Regions from separate parts of the Enterobacter bugandensis genome, predicted to be linked through region 4. Evidence: predicted binding sites of a transcription regulator. Region 4 holds the regulator's gene; each other region holds the start of a gene.
The links. The regulator LexA, encoded in region 4, represses DNA repair genes until DNA is damaged. The targets are predictions, from matches to a motif close to TNCTGTATGTACATACAGNA.
Positions count from the first base shown of each region.

Region 1 (3,543 bases), 3.5 Mb from region 4:
GGGTATTACGCGCCCCGGCCGGTTTCGCACCGTTCAGGTATTTCCCCGTCAGGGTGCCGAAACCGAGGCATGAATAGGCGAGCAGTTCCACTTCCTCATATTGCGTCACTTCGGCCAGCCCCACCTCGTAGCTGCGGTTAAGCAGGCTGTACGGGTTCTGGATGGTGACGATGCGCGGCAGATCGTGTTTATCCGCCAGGTGCAGATAGCGCATTACGCCAAAGGCCGTTTCGTTGGACACGCCAATGTAGCGGATTTTTCCCGCGCGCTGGCATTCGGTCAGCGCCTCCAGCGTTTCCAGCAGCGTAACGGCGGGGGCGCTCTCGTTCCAGCTATACCCGAGCTTGCCAAAACAGTTGGTTGGACGCTGCGGCCAGTGGACCTGGTAAAGGTCGAGATAGTCGGTTTGCAGGCGCTTCAGGCTCGCGTCCAGCGCGGCGCGGATATTTTTGCGATCGAGGATTTGGTTTGGGCGGATCCCGGCATCGTTGTTTCGCGCGGGGCCACTCACTTTCGAGGCGATAACCAGCTTTTCTCGGTTACCGCGTTTTGCCAGCCAGTTACCGACGTAGGTTTCGGTAAGTCCCTGCGTTTCAGGGCGTGGAGGCACAGGGTACATCTCTGCGACATCAATCAGGTTAATCCCCTGGCTGACGGCATAATCGAGTTGTGCATGGGCATCGGCTTCGCTGTTTTGTTCACCAAATGTCATCGTGCCCAACCCCAGTTGACTTATCTCCAGAGCGCTGTGGGGGATACGGTGATAATGCATAGCCGGCTTCCTTCAATAGACATGTAGACCGCGTCAGGAACCTCCCGACAAAGGAATATAAACATGGCAGAGGGAAAGCAAAAGGGGAAGAAAAAAATCAAAAAGGCCAGTAGGCTACTGACCTCCGACTGTTATCGCTCAATAATTTGCGAGACTTCGTCGCGATTGATCTGCATTTTATTGCCTGCCTGGTCGTGGTAGCTGACCAGACCAGTATCATCGTCGACTTCAGGTTTACCGTCAGTCAGGATCATCCGGCCGTCTTTCGTCGCCATGACGTAATCACTGCTGCAGCCCGAAACGGCAAACGCCAACCCGACTGCTGAAATTAACACCGCCCATTTTTTCATCGTTATCGTCCTCATCTGGCTCGTATCAAATCATAGTGTAGTATTAACCCGTTATAGCAACAGGGTGAAGCGGTAAAATCTTAAAAACCAGGCGATTATGTTTGTGAGCTCGCAAAATAAGTAAAAAACTATGTTTTAAGTAAGAAATGACGAGCAAGCAGCGCGCCGGTGAAATTTTTTTTGAGATAAAAACCGCGCGGCAGCGTCAGTATGGGTTCGCCCATCGCGCCGATCGCCTCGGTAAGCGCTTTGCTGTTTGCCGCTTTCGGGCGCAGCTGTAACACTTCTCCGTGCCGGGCGGTAATTCGCTCGACCTGACCGAGCACAATCATGTCCATCAGTTCTTCCCAGTCCAGGCGCAACTGATGCTCCTCTTCTTCATCCGGGCTCCAGAGCAGCGGCGCGCCAACGCGGCGTTCAGCTAACGGGATCTGCCGTTCGCCTTCAACCGGAACCCAAAGCACGCGATTCAGCTTATGGCGCACGTGGCTGGTTTCCCACGTTACGCCGGTATTGCCGGTTAAGGGCGCAACGCAGACAAAGGTAGTCTCCAGGGGCCGACCCTGGCGGTCGATAGGAATAGTTTTTAACTCTACGCCAAGGGCCGCGAAATCTTGCTCTGGCTTGCTCCCGGCGCTTGCCCCCAGCCACAGCTCCAGAAGCATGCCGATCCAGCCCTTATCTCGTTTCAGATCCTTCGGGATCTGTAGCTCTGCCATCGCCGCCAGTTCGCCCAGCGAGAAGCCTGCAAGGCGCTGAGCCTGCTGTAGCAACTGGCTTTCGCTCGAAGGCGGTGAGAGCAAGGGTGAAAGCGGATGCATGACGATAACCTTTTGATTAAAAAATAAACGAAGAAACAGTCCCCTGTGGATAGAGTTTAACTTTTTCTGTACCAATATTCCATGTGCATGATTTATAGGTTTTTTTATGAAGTTTTCACGGTTTCATCAGGGACGCAAAACGGGTTGTTCAAATCTGGTCACTGACAATAAACAGGATCTTACACCATGTTATCCACAGAAAAATGGGATAACTGGGCATAACCCTGACTACTGTTTCAATTTACAGCCTTGACGTGCGACGAAAATCCAAATTTCAGACAAATTGTGCCTAACTTATTGGCACAATCTGTGGATAAAACCGACGCTGTTCGATCTTTCATCAGCACGACGATCCCTGCTGTGACGATCGTCACGCTATTCTGCATTTTGTTTGTCGATATGAATATAAACTAATGAAAAATATGACTTTATGTTGAAGGAGAGAAATGGGAGGGCAGAGGCCATTTCAGGTTGTTCATCGGTAATCAGACACTTCTTCACAACTATATCCACAGAAAAGGTGAATAAAATTGCCCTTGAGAACGCACATCTGTTTATAACTCTGCGCTTATTTGTGAGTTATTCAAATGTTATTAGGTTGCAGGCCTGTAAGAGAGTGGTTTACCGCCTCACTGTAGTGTGAAACAATCATTCATATATAAGGTTTAGTTTGGGGTAGTCCGGTGATTGATGACGATGGCTACCGCCCGAACGTAGGAATAGTAATTTGTAATCGTCAGGGCCAGGTCATGTGGGCCCGTCGATATGGTCAGCACTCCTGGCAGTTCCCGCAAGGCGGGATCAATCCGGGAGAGTCCCCAGAACAAGCGATGTACCGGGAGCTTTTTGAAGAGGTCGGTTTAAGCCGAAAAGATGTTCGCATCCTTGCCTCGACCCGCAACTGGTTGCGTTACAAGTTACCGAAACGTTTGGTGCGTTGGGACACAAAGCCGGTTTGTATCGGCCAGAAACAGAAGTGGTTTCTTCTGCAGTTGGTGGGCAACGATTCGGACATCAATATGCAAACCAGCAGTACGCCGGAGTTCGATGGCTGGCGCTGGGTGAGCTATTGGTATCCTGTTCGTCAGGTCGTGTCATTTAAGCGCGATGTTTACCGTAGGGTGATGAAAGAGTTTGCAAGTGTGGTGATGCAGCTTCAGGAGATCCCGCCTAAGCCGCAGAGCGCACCTGCCTGGCGACGTAAAAGAGGTTAAGCTACGCAAATCATGCTCACCCGCTTGCGAGAAATAGTCGAGAAGGTGGCCAGCGCTCCGCGCCTCAACGAGGCGCTGAATATTTTGGTCACTGACATCTGTCTTGCGATGGAGACCGAGGTCTGTTCGGTGTATCTGGCCGACCACGATCGGCGCTGCTATTACCTGATGGCGACCCGCGGTTTGAAAAAGCCGCGGGGGCGCACCGTAACGCTCGCATTTGATGAGGGTATCGTCGGTCTGGTTGGGCGGCTGGCTGAACCTATCAACCTTGCCGACGCGCAAAAACACCCCAGCTTTAAATACATCCCTTCCGTAAAAGAAGAACGCTTCCGCGCGTTTCTGGGTGTGCCGATTATTCAGCGTCGTCAGCTACTTGGTGTGCT
Region 1 is NZ_LT992502.1:3,826,572-3,830,114, reverse strand. It holds gene DG357_RS18455 (NADP(H)-dependent aldo-keto reductase) at 1-772, opposite strand, end outside; gene DG357_RS18450 (YgdI/YgdR family lipoprotein) at 904-1,122, opposite strand; gene mutH (DNA mismatch repair endonuclease MutH) at 1,251-1,943, opposite strand; gene rppH (RNA pyrophosphohydrolase) at 2,627-3,157, shown strand; gene ptsP (phosphoenolpyruvate--protein phosphotransferase) at 3,170-3,543, shown strand, end outside.
Region 1: mutH (DNA mismatch repair endonuclease MutH) is a predicted target of LexA. The motif match lies at 2,173-2,192, and genes of this name have one in related genera.

Region 2 (3,543 bases), 1.3 Mb from region 4:
GCCGCAAACTGACGCGCTAATTCGGCTTCAGCCGCGTCATCTTCGTCTTCCAGCATAGGTTCATCATGCTGATAGTCTTCGCCGTAGCGCTGATTCTGCTGCGCGGCGAACTGGCGCGCCAGCTCGTCCTGCTGCATTTCATCAGCATCATCTTCGTAGTCCGTCCCACGCGCTTTCTCTTCGGCCATCCGCTGGGAAGGCAGCTTGATCCCATAGGAGGCAAGCTCACGACGAGTTGGAACGCGGACGCGGTTAGGGCGAGGCAGTTGCGGACCAATTCCCTCTTTCACCTGCGGACGCGGCGCACCGCCCGTTGCCAGGCTAAAGACAGGTGCCGCCGCCGCTGCGGCTGCGGTAGCCTGCTTCACGCTTTCCGCTACGGGGGCAACAGCAGGCGTCGGGTCGACCGGTGGAACCGAAACCGACGGGGCTTTTGGCGCAGGTTCCTGCACCGGTTCAGGCACAGGCTGATACCATGCCGCCAGCTGTTCGCGCTCACGAGCACGGCGTTCTTCAACTTCTTCAAAATAGTACATTGGCGGACGAGACGGTTTCACCTCTTCCACCACCTCAGGTTCAGGCTGAGGCTCGACATAAGGCTGCACAGGTTCAACCGGTTCAGGCACGTACTCCTGATAAGGCTGGGCCACAGGCTGCTCATAGTGCTGCTGTTCATACTCAGGTTGCGGCGGCTGATAAGGCTGCTGCCACTGCTCCTGCTGCACGGGGATATAGCTCTCTGGTTCCGGCGCGATAACAGGCTCCGGCGTGTGGACACCCGGCGCGGTCTGCCAGGCAACCTGAGGCTGCTGAATAGCGGATTCCGGAGGCGGAACCGGCGCGGATGGCATCACGGCTTCGACAGGCGCGGCATACGCCTGTGATGCTGTCGTTGCGGCTGCGGCCGCGGCAACCGGCGCGGTAACGGTATGGCCGTTAAGCAGCGGATCGTATTCATCGAAATCACCCGGCATCGCACGGTTGCCGGAGAAAAGCACATCATCAGGATCGACTGTACTACCCGCCGCGCGGTACTCCACCTGCTCGTCTTCATCCATACGCTTACCGGAGAAGAGCGCCGCGTCGGTTTTACGTCCAAGCGGGTTGGCAAATTTTTCAGCAACGCGCTGGCGACGCGCCAGGGCACCGCGCAGAATACGAGCACGACGAGATTCACGACGTTGCACCGGCGCATCGTCTTCCTCTTCGTACTCATCTTCATATTCTTCTTCATCGACCCACGTGTCGTCGCGGCGGGTACGGTTGCTCGCAAAGGTCAGGATCGTCAGAATAAAGCTGCCGATTTTCTCGGCAATGCTCACCCATGACCAGCCGGTAAACAGCGTCAGCCCGGCCGCCCAGATGCAGAGCAGCGCCAGCGTACCGCCGCTGCTGTGAAGCATCGGCTGTAGCGCAGAGCTCAGCAGGCTGCCAATCACCCCACCGGAGGCGAAGTACCAGATATCATCGGCATTAATCGCCGCCAGCCCGCAGGAGGTGAGGATCAGCGCCAGGGCGCCAATCAGGCGCAGGGAAACTGCAAAATAGTCGATGTAATCATCGTTCTGACGATGACGCCATGCAAACCAGCATCCACCAATGATTATGACGGGAATAGTGTAGGCCATCACACCGAAAATGAAAAAGAGCGTGTCCGCAAGCCAGGCTCCGGGTACGCCGCCTAAATTATGGATAGGCTCATGCCACGCGGTTTGCGACCAGCTGGGATCGGAGGGGTTGAAACTGAGTAAGGCTGCCATCAGCCAGACGGCAAAAAGGGCAATAACGATCAGCAAAGCCTCGAGGAGACGACGTCCGCTGCTTAGCTTCGATAGTGTGACTTCTTTGTCTTCAGTGTATTCCTGGCTCAAGAAAGGCTCTCCAGGTATCAGGCATATCCTGCCTGTTTGCTAAAACGGACAACAGCGCCGGGGCTCCCCGGCACTGTTGCTGTATGGATTAACAGGAGTGTAATCAAACTACGCTGATTTTGCACCTGTTCCGTGTTAGCGCGTCTTAATAACCAGACGATTGCTCTGTTTGACCTCTTCCATCACCACATAGGTACGGGTGTCGTTCACGCCTGGCAGACGCAGCAGGGTTTCCCCCAGCAGCTTACGGTAGGCGGACATATCAGGCACACGGGTTTTCAACAGGTAGTCGAAATCACCGGACACCAGATGACACTCTTGAATTTCTTCAAGTTTTTGTACAGCGGCGTTAAATTGCTCAAACACATCCGGCGCACCACGATTCAGAGTAATCTCAACAAATACCAGAAGTGAGGCATCCAGATAATGCGGGTTCAGCAGAGCCGTATAGCCCTGAATAAAACCCTGTCTTTCCAGTCGGCGCACACGCTCAAGGCACGGCGTCGGGGAAAGTCCCACACGTTTTGAAAGCTCGACGTTGGAAATACGCCCATCCTTTTGCAATTCATTAAGAATGTTACGATCGATACGGTCGAGATCTTTGCCAGGGCGCTTCTTGCTATCTACCATTATTATTGTCTCTCTGTATTCCTTCCCTACTCCTGCCTGGACCCTGTGCACATCACTGTTCAGAGCCTGTACCCGTTAGTCATCACATCGCCTGTTTATGTATTAGACGCGATGCGGATTCGGGTTCTGTTGGTAAGAAGACCGCTGCCCGAAGGCTGTCACCGACATCACGTATGGCGTCTGTCCACGCCATGCGTAGATTTCACTGACACGGTAAAAATGGCATTTACGTGCATGCCTATGCGGCATACGGTTAACGCGGTTTTTTTTCTTCCTTGAATGTTTTCGCAAATGCGCAGGGGATTGTCAAAGCAAAACATCGTTTTTTAGTACAAGATGCCGGATATTCATTACGGGGGGGTATTAATCCTCATTTTACTGCTTTATAAACGAGCGGTTTTCAGTAGAAAACGTGACGTAACGGCACGGGATTCATCGGGCGCAGCTATTGCATATATCGAAAGCAAAATCCCAGTGCTCTTTTTTTACGGCAACAAATTCCCTACAATCCAGCCCATTGCCTGCCAACAACAATGGGGATCTCATGGGCACGACCAAACACAGTAAGTTGTTAATCCTTGGTTCTGGACCTGCGGGATATACCGCGGCGGTCTATGCTGCACGCGCAAACCTGCAGCCGGTACTGATCACCGGCATGGAAAAAGGCGGTCAGTTGACCACCACCACGGAAGTGGAAAACTGGCCGGGCGACCCGAACGATCTGACCGGGCCGCTGCTGATGGAACGCATGCATGAGCATGCCGCCAAATTCGAAACCGAAATCCTGTTCGACCACATTAATAAAGTGGATTTGCAGAACCGTCCGTTCCGCCTGACGGGTGACAGCGGTGAATACACCTGCGATGCGCTAATCATTGCCACCGGCGCCTCTGCCCGTTATCTCGGCCTGCCGTCTGAAGAAGCGTTCAAAGGCCGCGGCGTCTCTGCCTGTGCGACCTGCGACGGTTTCTTCTACCGTAACCAGAAAGTCGCGGTTATCGGCGGCGGTAATACCGCGGTGGAAGAAGCGCTGTACCTGGCG
Region 2 is NZ_LT992502.1:1,609,098-1,612,640, reverse strand. It holds gene DG357_RS07785 (DNA translocase FtsK 4TM domain-containing protein) at 1-1,871, opposite strand, end outside; gene lrp (leucine-responsive transcriptional regulator Lrp) at 2,007-2,501, opposite strand; gene trxB (thioredoxin-disulfide reductase) at 3,046-3,543, shown strand, end outside.
Region 2: DG357_RS07785 (DNA translocase FtsK 4TM domain-containing protein) is a predicted target of LexA. The motif match lies at 1,949-1,968, and genes of this name have one in related genera.

Region 3 (3,543 bases), 4.2 Mb from region 4:
TTTGTAACCGCGATGCAGCGCGACGACACCCGCCGTCATGTTGAAGTACTCAACGTTCTCAAATTCCGCATCCTGCATCATGGCTTTTAAGGTGTCCTGATCCGGATGCATGCGAATTGATTCCGCCAGATAGCGATAGCTTTCCGCGTCGTTTGCCACCAGTTCGCCAATACGCGGCAGCACGTGGAAGGAATATGCGTCGTAGGCTTTGCTCAGCGGGTCGATAATCGGTTTAGAGAACTCGAGCACCAGCAGGCGTCCACCCGGCTTCAGCACGCGGTACATGGAGCGCAGCGCTTTTTCTTTATCAGTGACGTTACGCAGACCGAAGGAAATCGTGATGCAGTCAAAAGTATTGTCCGGGAACGGCAGCGCTTCGGCGTTGGCCTGCACGTATTCCACGTTACCCACCACGCCGATGTTACGCAGCTTTTCGCGTCCCATTTTAAGCATGGAGTCATTAATATCAGCCAGTACAACGCGACCGGTTTCGCCCACCAGACGGGAGAATTTCGCCGTCAGATCGCCCGTACCGCCAGCCAGATCGAGAACCGTTTGTCCACGACGCACACCGCTGCAGTCGATGGTGAAGCGCTTCCACAAGCGATGAATGCCGAACGACATCAAGTCATTCATCACATCGTACTTCGCCGCCACGGAATGAAATACGTGGGCCACCATGTCAGCTTTCTGCGCTTTGGCTACAGTCTGAAAGCCAAAGTGCGTCGTGTCTTGTGAATCGTCAACCATTTCAGAGCCTGCTAATCAGTCAAATGTTCGTGAAGTGTAACAGATTGGGCGCAATTGCCCTACGATTCAACCACCGCGAAAGAAACGCGCTGGCTGCTCGTCTGGCGATAAATCCGGCGCTAAATCGTTGTCCTGGCTGGGTGAATTTTGTTCATCCCCGCCCTCACGCAGTCGGAACTCTTCGTCCTGGGCTGTCGCCTGTTCGACCAATTCCGGATTAATCTCGCGTTTAACCTCCACTCCCAGGCTGCGGAATGCTTCAGCCTGCGCAAGCAGGTTGCCACGCCCGGAGGAGAGCTTTTTCATCGCCTGGCGGTAGTTATCCTGCGCACGATCCAGGCTTTGCCCGACGGAGGACATGTCGTCCACGAAGAGGCGCATTTTGTCGTACAGCTTGCTGGCGCGGTCGGCAATCTGCTGCGCGTTACGGCTCTGGTGCTCATAGCGCCACAGGTTAGCAATGGTGCGTAAGGCCACCAGCAGCGTGGTGGGGCTGACCAGCATAATGTTATTTTTCAGCGCTTCGGTGATCAGTTCGGGCTGTCTGTCGAGCGCCAGCAAAAACGCGGGTTCGACCGGGATAAACATCAGCACGTAGTCCAGCGAGCGCAGCCCCGGCAGCTGCTGATAATCTTTTCTGCCCAGCAGGCGAATATGGTTACGCACGGAGGCAATGTGCTCCTGCAGCGCCGATTCGCGCGTATAGTCATCTTCAGCGTTGAAGTAGCGCTCATAGGCCACCAGCGTCATTTTGGCGTCAATGACCACATCTTTGCCCTGCGGCAGACGCATAATCACATCCGGCTGCATTCGCGAGCGGGCATCGTTTTCGATACTCACCTGCGTTTCGTATTCATACCCTTCCCGCAGGCCAGAGGCCTCCAGCACGCGGGTGAGCACCACTTCCCCCCAGTTACCCTGGGTTTTGTTATCGCCTTTCAGCGCCCGCGTCAGGTTGACCGCCTCCTGCGCCATCTGGGCATTCAGCTGTTGAAGATTGCGGATCTCATGCGCCAGCGTGTGGCGTTCGCGGGCTTCCTGACCAAAGCTGTCCTGTACCTGACGGCGAAAGCCGTCCAGCTGTTCGCGCAGCGGCGTCAGCAGGCTGTTCAGGCTCTGGCGATTTTGCTCATCAACGCGGCGGTTGCTGTGCTCGAAAATACGGTTGGCGAGGTTCTCGAACTGCTCGCTGAGGCGCTGCTCGCTGTTGATCATCTGGCGGATTTTGTCTTCGGCATGCAGCTGGGTGGATTCAAGGCGGGTAGTCACTTCACGGAGATCGGCCTCCAGCGAGGTGTTGATGTCGCGCAGGTTACGCAGTTCGTTATTGAGCAGTTCACACTCGTCGCGCCAGTGGTCGCTTAGGGCAAGCTGCTGTTTTGCGGCGCTTAAATCGGCGACGATCTCTTCGCGTTCAGCCAACTGCTCGGCCTTCTGCTGTGCATGCTGATAGCTGGATATCAGCCAGCCTATCGCCACGCCAGCCAGCGCAATTACCGCATAAATCAGGATTGAGATATCCACAACGCCCCCTGCATCAACGTATTACCCGCACAAAATAAGATTGTGCTGTATAAACGTCCAGTTTGAAAGGGTTTTCCTGCGAGGCGCTACGCAAAAAATAAAGGCCGAACGCGTCGGCCTTTTATCTCAGAGAGGAGGACTAGATCAGGCGGCGAGCCGCTTCAACCACGATTTTCACCGCGTGACTTTCTGTCTGCTTCATGGTTTCGGCGTTCGGGATCTCCTGCTGGGTGCGGTTGACGATAACGCCCGCCACCATACCGGCACGCAGACCCTGGCTTGCGCACATGGTCAGCAGCGTTGCGGATTCCATCTCGTAGTTCATCACGCCCATAGACTGCCACTCTTCCATTGAGCCTTTGAAGCGGCTCACTACGCGGCCTGAGAAGGTGTCGTAACGCTCCTGGCCCGGATAGAAGGTATCAGAAGAGGCAGTTACGCCCACGTGAGTGGTTGCACCCACGGATTTCGCCGCTTCAACCAGCGCGGTGGTGCACTCGAAGTCAGCCACTGCCGGGAATTCCATCGGTGCAAAGTGCAGGCTTGCGCCGTCCAGACGCACGGAAGCGGTCGTCACCAGCACGTCGCCGACGTTAATGTGCGGCTGAATCGCGCCGGTGGTGCCGATACGCAGGAAAGTACGAATGCCCAGCTGCGCCAGCTCTTCCACGGCAATAGAGGTAGACGGGCCACCGATACCGGTAGAGCACACAATCACCGCTTTGCCATCCAGCTCTGCGCGCCAGGTGGTGAATTCACGATGGGCAGCCAGCTTGACCGGCTTATCCATCAGCGCGGCGATCTTTTCCACACGCTCTGGGTCGCCAGGGACGATAGCGAGCGTAGCCCCTTGTAAATCGTTTTTAGTGAGGCCGAGATGAAAAACATCAGACTTAGACATAGGTGACTCCTCTGTGGGTCGGTTAGTCAGAAGAAGTAAAACGGTACTTTACAGAAGCGGTAAGCATAATTTCGTGACACATCTCACCATGAATGAAAATGATTGCATTGAATTTCCATCAAAAAGTGATTCACATCACATTAACAAGTTATATCGTCGGGTGCTGCACAAAAGATAGACCGTTTAAGGCACTGTGAGTTGTTAACCTGGTGTCTATATTTACCTTTGCGCTAACTCATTGGTACGGAGAATGCCATGACTGAAAAAACCGGATTTGCACCTGCTGCGGCTCCGCATGCTTCAACTATCGTCTCAACCTCAGAAGAGGCCATTACGGCAGGCGAGACCTCCATCCCCTCTCAGGGGGA
Region 3 is NZ_LT992502.1:4,479,677-4,483,219, forward strand. It holds gene ubiE (bifunctional demethylmenaquinone methyltransferase/2-methoxy-6-polyprenyl-1,4-benzoquinol methylase UbiE) at 1-750, opposite strand, end outside; gene rmuC (DNA recombination protein RmuC) at 817-2,274, opposite strand; gene udp (uridine phosphorylase) at 2,414-3,175, opposite strand; gene DG357_RS21755 (dienelactone hydrolase family protein) at 3,431-3,543, shown strand, end outside.
Region 3: rmuC (DNA recombination protein RmuC) is a predicted target of LexA. The motif match lies at 2,318-2,337, and genes of this name have one in related genera.

Region 4 (3,543 bases):
CTGTGCCATCTTTTCGATCAGCCAACGCATACATCGGCCATGTTTATCTGCGATCGTTGCGGCGTAGTGAAAGAAGAGGGAGCGGAAGGCGTAGAGGACATTATGCACACGCTGGCGGCAAAAATGGGTTTTGCCCTGCGTCATAACGTGATTGAAGCGCACGGGCTGTGTTCTGCATGCGTTGAGGTGGAAGCCTGTCGACATCAGGATGCGTGTCAGCACGACCACTCAATTCTGATAAAGAAAAAGCCGCGTTAGCAGCAAAAGAAAGGCGGCTCTTAAGCCGCCTCTGTGGGTTATTCAGCGTTACCAGCGGTAGTCGTTACGGGTTTCCCAGTCTTTGACTTCGTTTTCCGCCTGATCTTTCGCGTAGCCGTAACGTTCCTGAATTTTACCGACAAGCTGATCGCGCTTGCCTTCAATGACGGTCATATCGTCATCAGTCAGCTTACCCCACTGTTCTTTCGCTTTACCTTTGAACTGCTTCCAGTTGCCGCCGATTTCGTCTTTATTCATCATCGTGTCCTCTTAGTTAAGCGTCGGGTCGTAACGTCCGTTACGTTCTTTTCTGCTGGACGTGATAATAATTGTAGTTGAGGATTCGGCAGTTGATTTCATATTCGGAATCTTTAACCGTCACGATATATCGTGACGGGAAGGAAGCCAGGTATTATTTTGCCAGTGGCGATGCCAGATAAAGGCAAGCGAGAGGCCGCGCAGGGAGAGAAAGACCGCAAGCGCCAGCCACAAACCGTGATTACCCAGCCACGGAAGCGTCAGCAGCGTCAAACCAAACCCCGCCGCCGCAACCGCCATACTGTTGCGCATTTCCGCTCCGCGCGTCGCACCGATAAACATGCCGTCCAGCAGATAACACCACACCCCCACCACCGGCAAGATCACCTGCCAGACGATGTAGTGGTCCGCCAGTTCACGTAAAGCCGGGATCGAAGTGAGTAATGCAATAATGTCACGGCCAAAACAGGCATAAATCAGTGCAAACGCCAGCGCGACCAGTCCCGCTTGTCGACAGGCTGCCCGCCAGACATCCCTAAGCTGGCCACTTTCCCGCGCGCCGTACGCCTGCCCGGAATGCGCCTCAACGGCGTAGGCGAAGCCATCCAGCGCGTAGGCGGTAAACGTCAGCAATGTCATCAGGACCGCATTCACCGCGACGATCTCAGGCCCAAGACGGGCACCAAAAACCGTCAATGCGCCAAAACAGAGTTGTAGCAGAAGCGAGCGCAGCATGATGTCACGGTTGAGCGCCAGCAGTTTACGGATATTGCCGCGCCATGCGGTTTTCAGCATTACGAGGGATATCCCGCGCAGGGCCATCACGCGCCAGACCATCCACAGCCCAATGAGTAAGGTTCCGTATTCGGCAATCGCCGTCGCCAGTGCCGCCCCGCGCACGTCCATATGCAGGCCCATCACCAGCCAGAGATCGAGCACAATGTTGAGAAGGTTTCCCACGACCAGCAAAATCACTGGCGCACGGGCGTATTGCACACCCAGTAACCAACCCAGCAGAACCAGGTTTGCCAGCGAAGCGGGCGCGCTGAGCCAGCGGATTTCCAGGAAGCGACGCGCCTGCTCCAGTACCGCCTCGCTGCCACCAACAACATGGAGCGCAAAGTCTATCAGGGGCGTGCGCAGTAAAACAATGAGTACCCCCGCGCCAAGCGCCAGGATCAGCGGCTGCACCAGCGCACGCGCCAGACGTAACGGATCTTTCGCACCATACGCCTGTGCCGTGAGCCCGGTAGTACTCATACGCAAAAAGAGCAGCAGCATAAACAGGAAGCTGGTTGCCGTCGCGCCAATCGCCACGCCGCCAAGATAAACAGGGGAATCGAGATGACCAATAACGGCCGTATCGACCAGACCCAGCAAGGGCACGGTGATATTGGAGAAAATCATCGGCAGGGCAAGACGCCACAATGCCTTATCAGATGCCGTCAGCAGTGACATGAGAGATACCGGGAAGGGTAAATGAAGCAGGCTACAGCGGAAGCGTAGCCTGTCAGGAAGAGATTACAGCCATTCGCCGTTACGAATCACGCCAACAGCCAGACCTTCAATAGAGAAACTCTGTTCGCGGAGGTCGACCACAATCGGGGTGAACTCGTTGTTTTCGGGCAACAGCTGAACAGTGTTACCCTGTTTTTTCAGGCGCTTAACGGTCACTTCGTCATCAATGCGCGCAACCACCACCTGGCCGTTTCGCACATCCTGCGTTTTGTGAACGGCCAGAAGGTCGCCATCAAGAATGCCGATGTCTTTCATCGACATCCCGCTAACGCGCAGCAGAAAATCAGCGCTCGGCTTGAACATACCAGGATCGACCTGGTAGTGACCTTCAATATGCTGTTGTGCCAGCAGCGGTTCACCTGCAGCAACGCGGCCTATCAGCGGAATGCCCGTCTCTTCTTCCACCAGCAGGCGGATACCACGCGACGCGCCTGACACAATCTCAATCACACCCTTACGCGCCAGCGCTTTCAGGTGTTCCTCGGCAGCATTCGGAGAACGGAAACCCAGACGCTGCGCGATTTCCGCACGCGTGGGTGGCATACCCGTCTGGCCGATATGATCCCGAATGAGATCAAACACCTCTTGCTGCCTGGTCGTTAATGCTTTCATTCCGCCCCCTGGGTGTATATACAGTTATGCTGTGAGTATATACAGTCAAAGGCGATTTTGGAACCAAAAACTGCACAAAAAACCAGGGACTTAATTATTCCTCGAGCATCATCGGAAATGTGACCAAAGCAGCGTGACCCAGGTAATGGCTGCGGTGATAATCGCCAGCAGGACAGCGGCGGAGCCCATATCTTTCGCGCGGCCAGAGAGCTCGTGAAAATCAGAGCCGATCCGGTCGACCACGGCCTCAATAGCGCTATTGAGAATTTCCACTATCATCACCAGAAGTACGGAACCGATGAGAAGCACGCGGGTAATGGCATCTACATCAAGGAAACAGGCGATGATAACCGCGACGATAGCGGCGACACCTTCCTGGCGAAAAGCAGCTTCATTGACCCACGCGGCACGGAAACCTTTCCATGAATAGCCGGCGGCTTTGATGATACGCGTCAACCCAGTGGTATTATTGGCCATTAAAAGAACCTTTTTTAAAAAAGAGCGTCAGTAACAGGAGCTGCAGCGCGTTTCGCTGCCGCCTGAAGTATGACGGGTAACAACAGAAATTTTGCGCGCTTTCTGTTATCCTTGCGCCGCAATTGCATTATTAACCAGAGGCTTTACATCGTTTATGTCCGGCTGGCCACGAATTTACTACAAATTACTTAATTTACCATTAAGCATACTGGTAAAAAGCAAGTCTATCCCAGCAGAACCCGCGCTGGAACTGGGGCTCGATACGTCGCGCCCTATTATGTACGTTTTGCCTTATAACTCTAAGGCAGACCTGCTAACGCTCCGTGCCCAGTGTCTGGCGCATGATTTACCCGATCCACTTGAACCACTGGAAGTTGACGGCACTTTGCTGCCGCGCTACGTGTTCATTCACGGCGGGCC
Region 4 is NZ_LT992502.1:319,077-322,619, reverse strand. It holds gene zur (zinc uptake transcriptional repressor Zur) at 1-258, shown strand, start outside; gene DG357_RS01555 (CsbD family protein) at 307-516, opposite strand; partial or broken gene DG357_RS23280 (hypothetical protein) at 566-640, opposite strand; gene dinF (MATE family efflux transporter DinF) at 637-1,974, opposite strand; gene lexA (transcriptional repressor LexA) at 2,038-2,646, opposite strand; gene DG357_RS01540 (diacylglycerol kinase) at 2,755-3,123, opposite strand; gene plsB (glycerol-3-phosphate 1-O-acyltransferase PlsB) at 3,278-3,543, shown strand, end outside.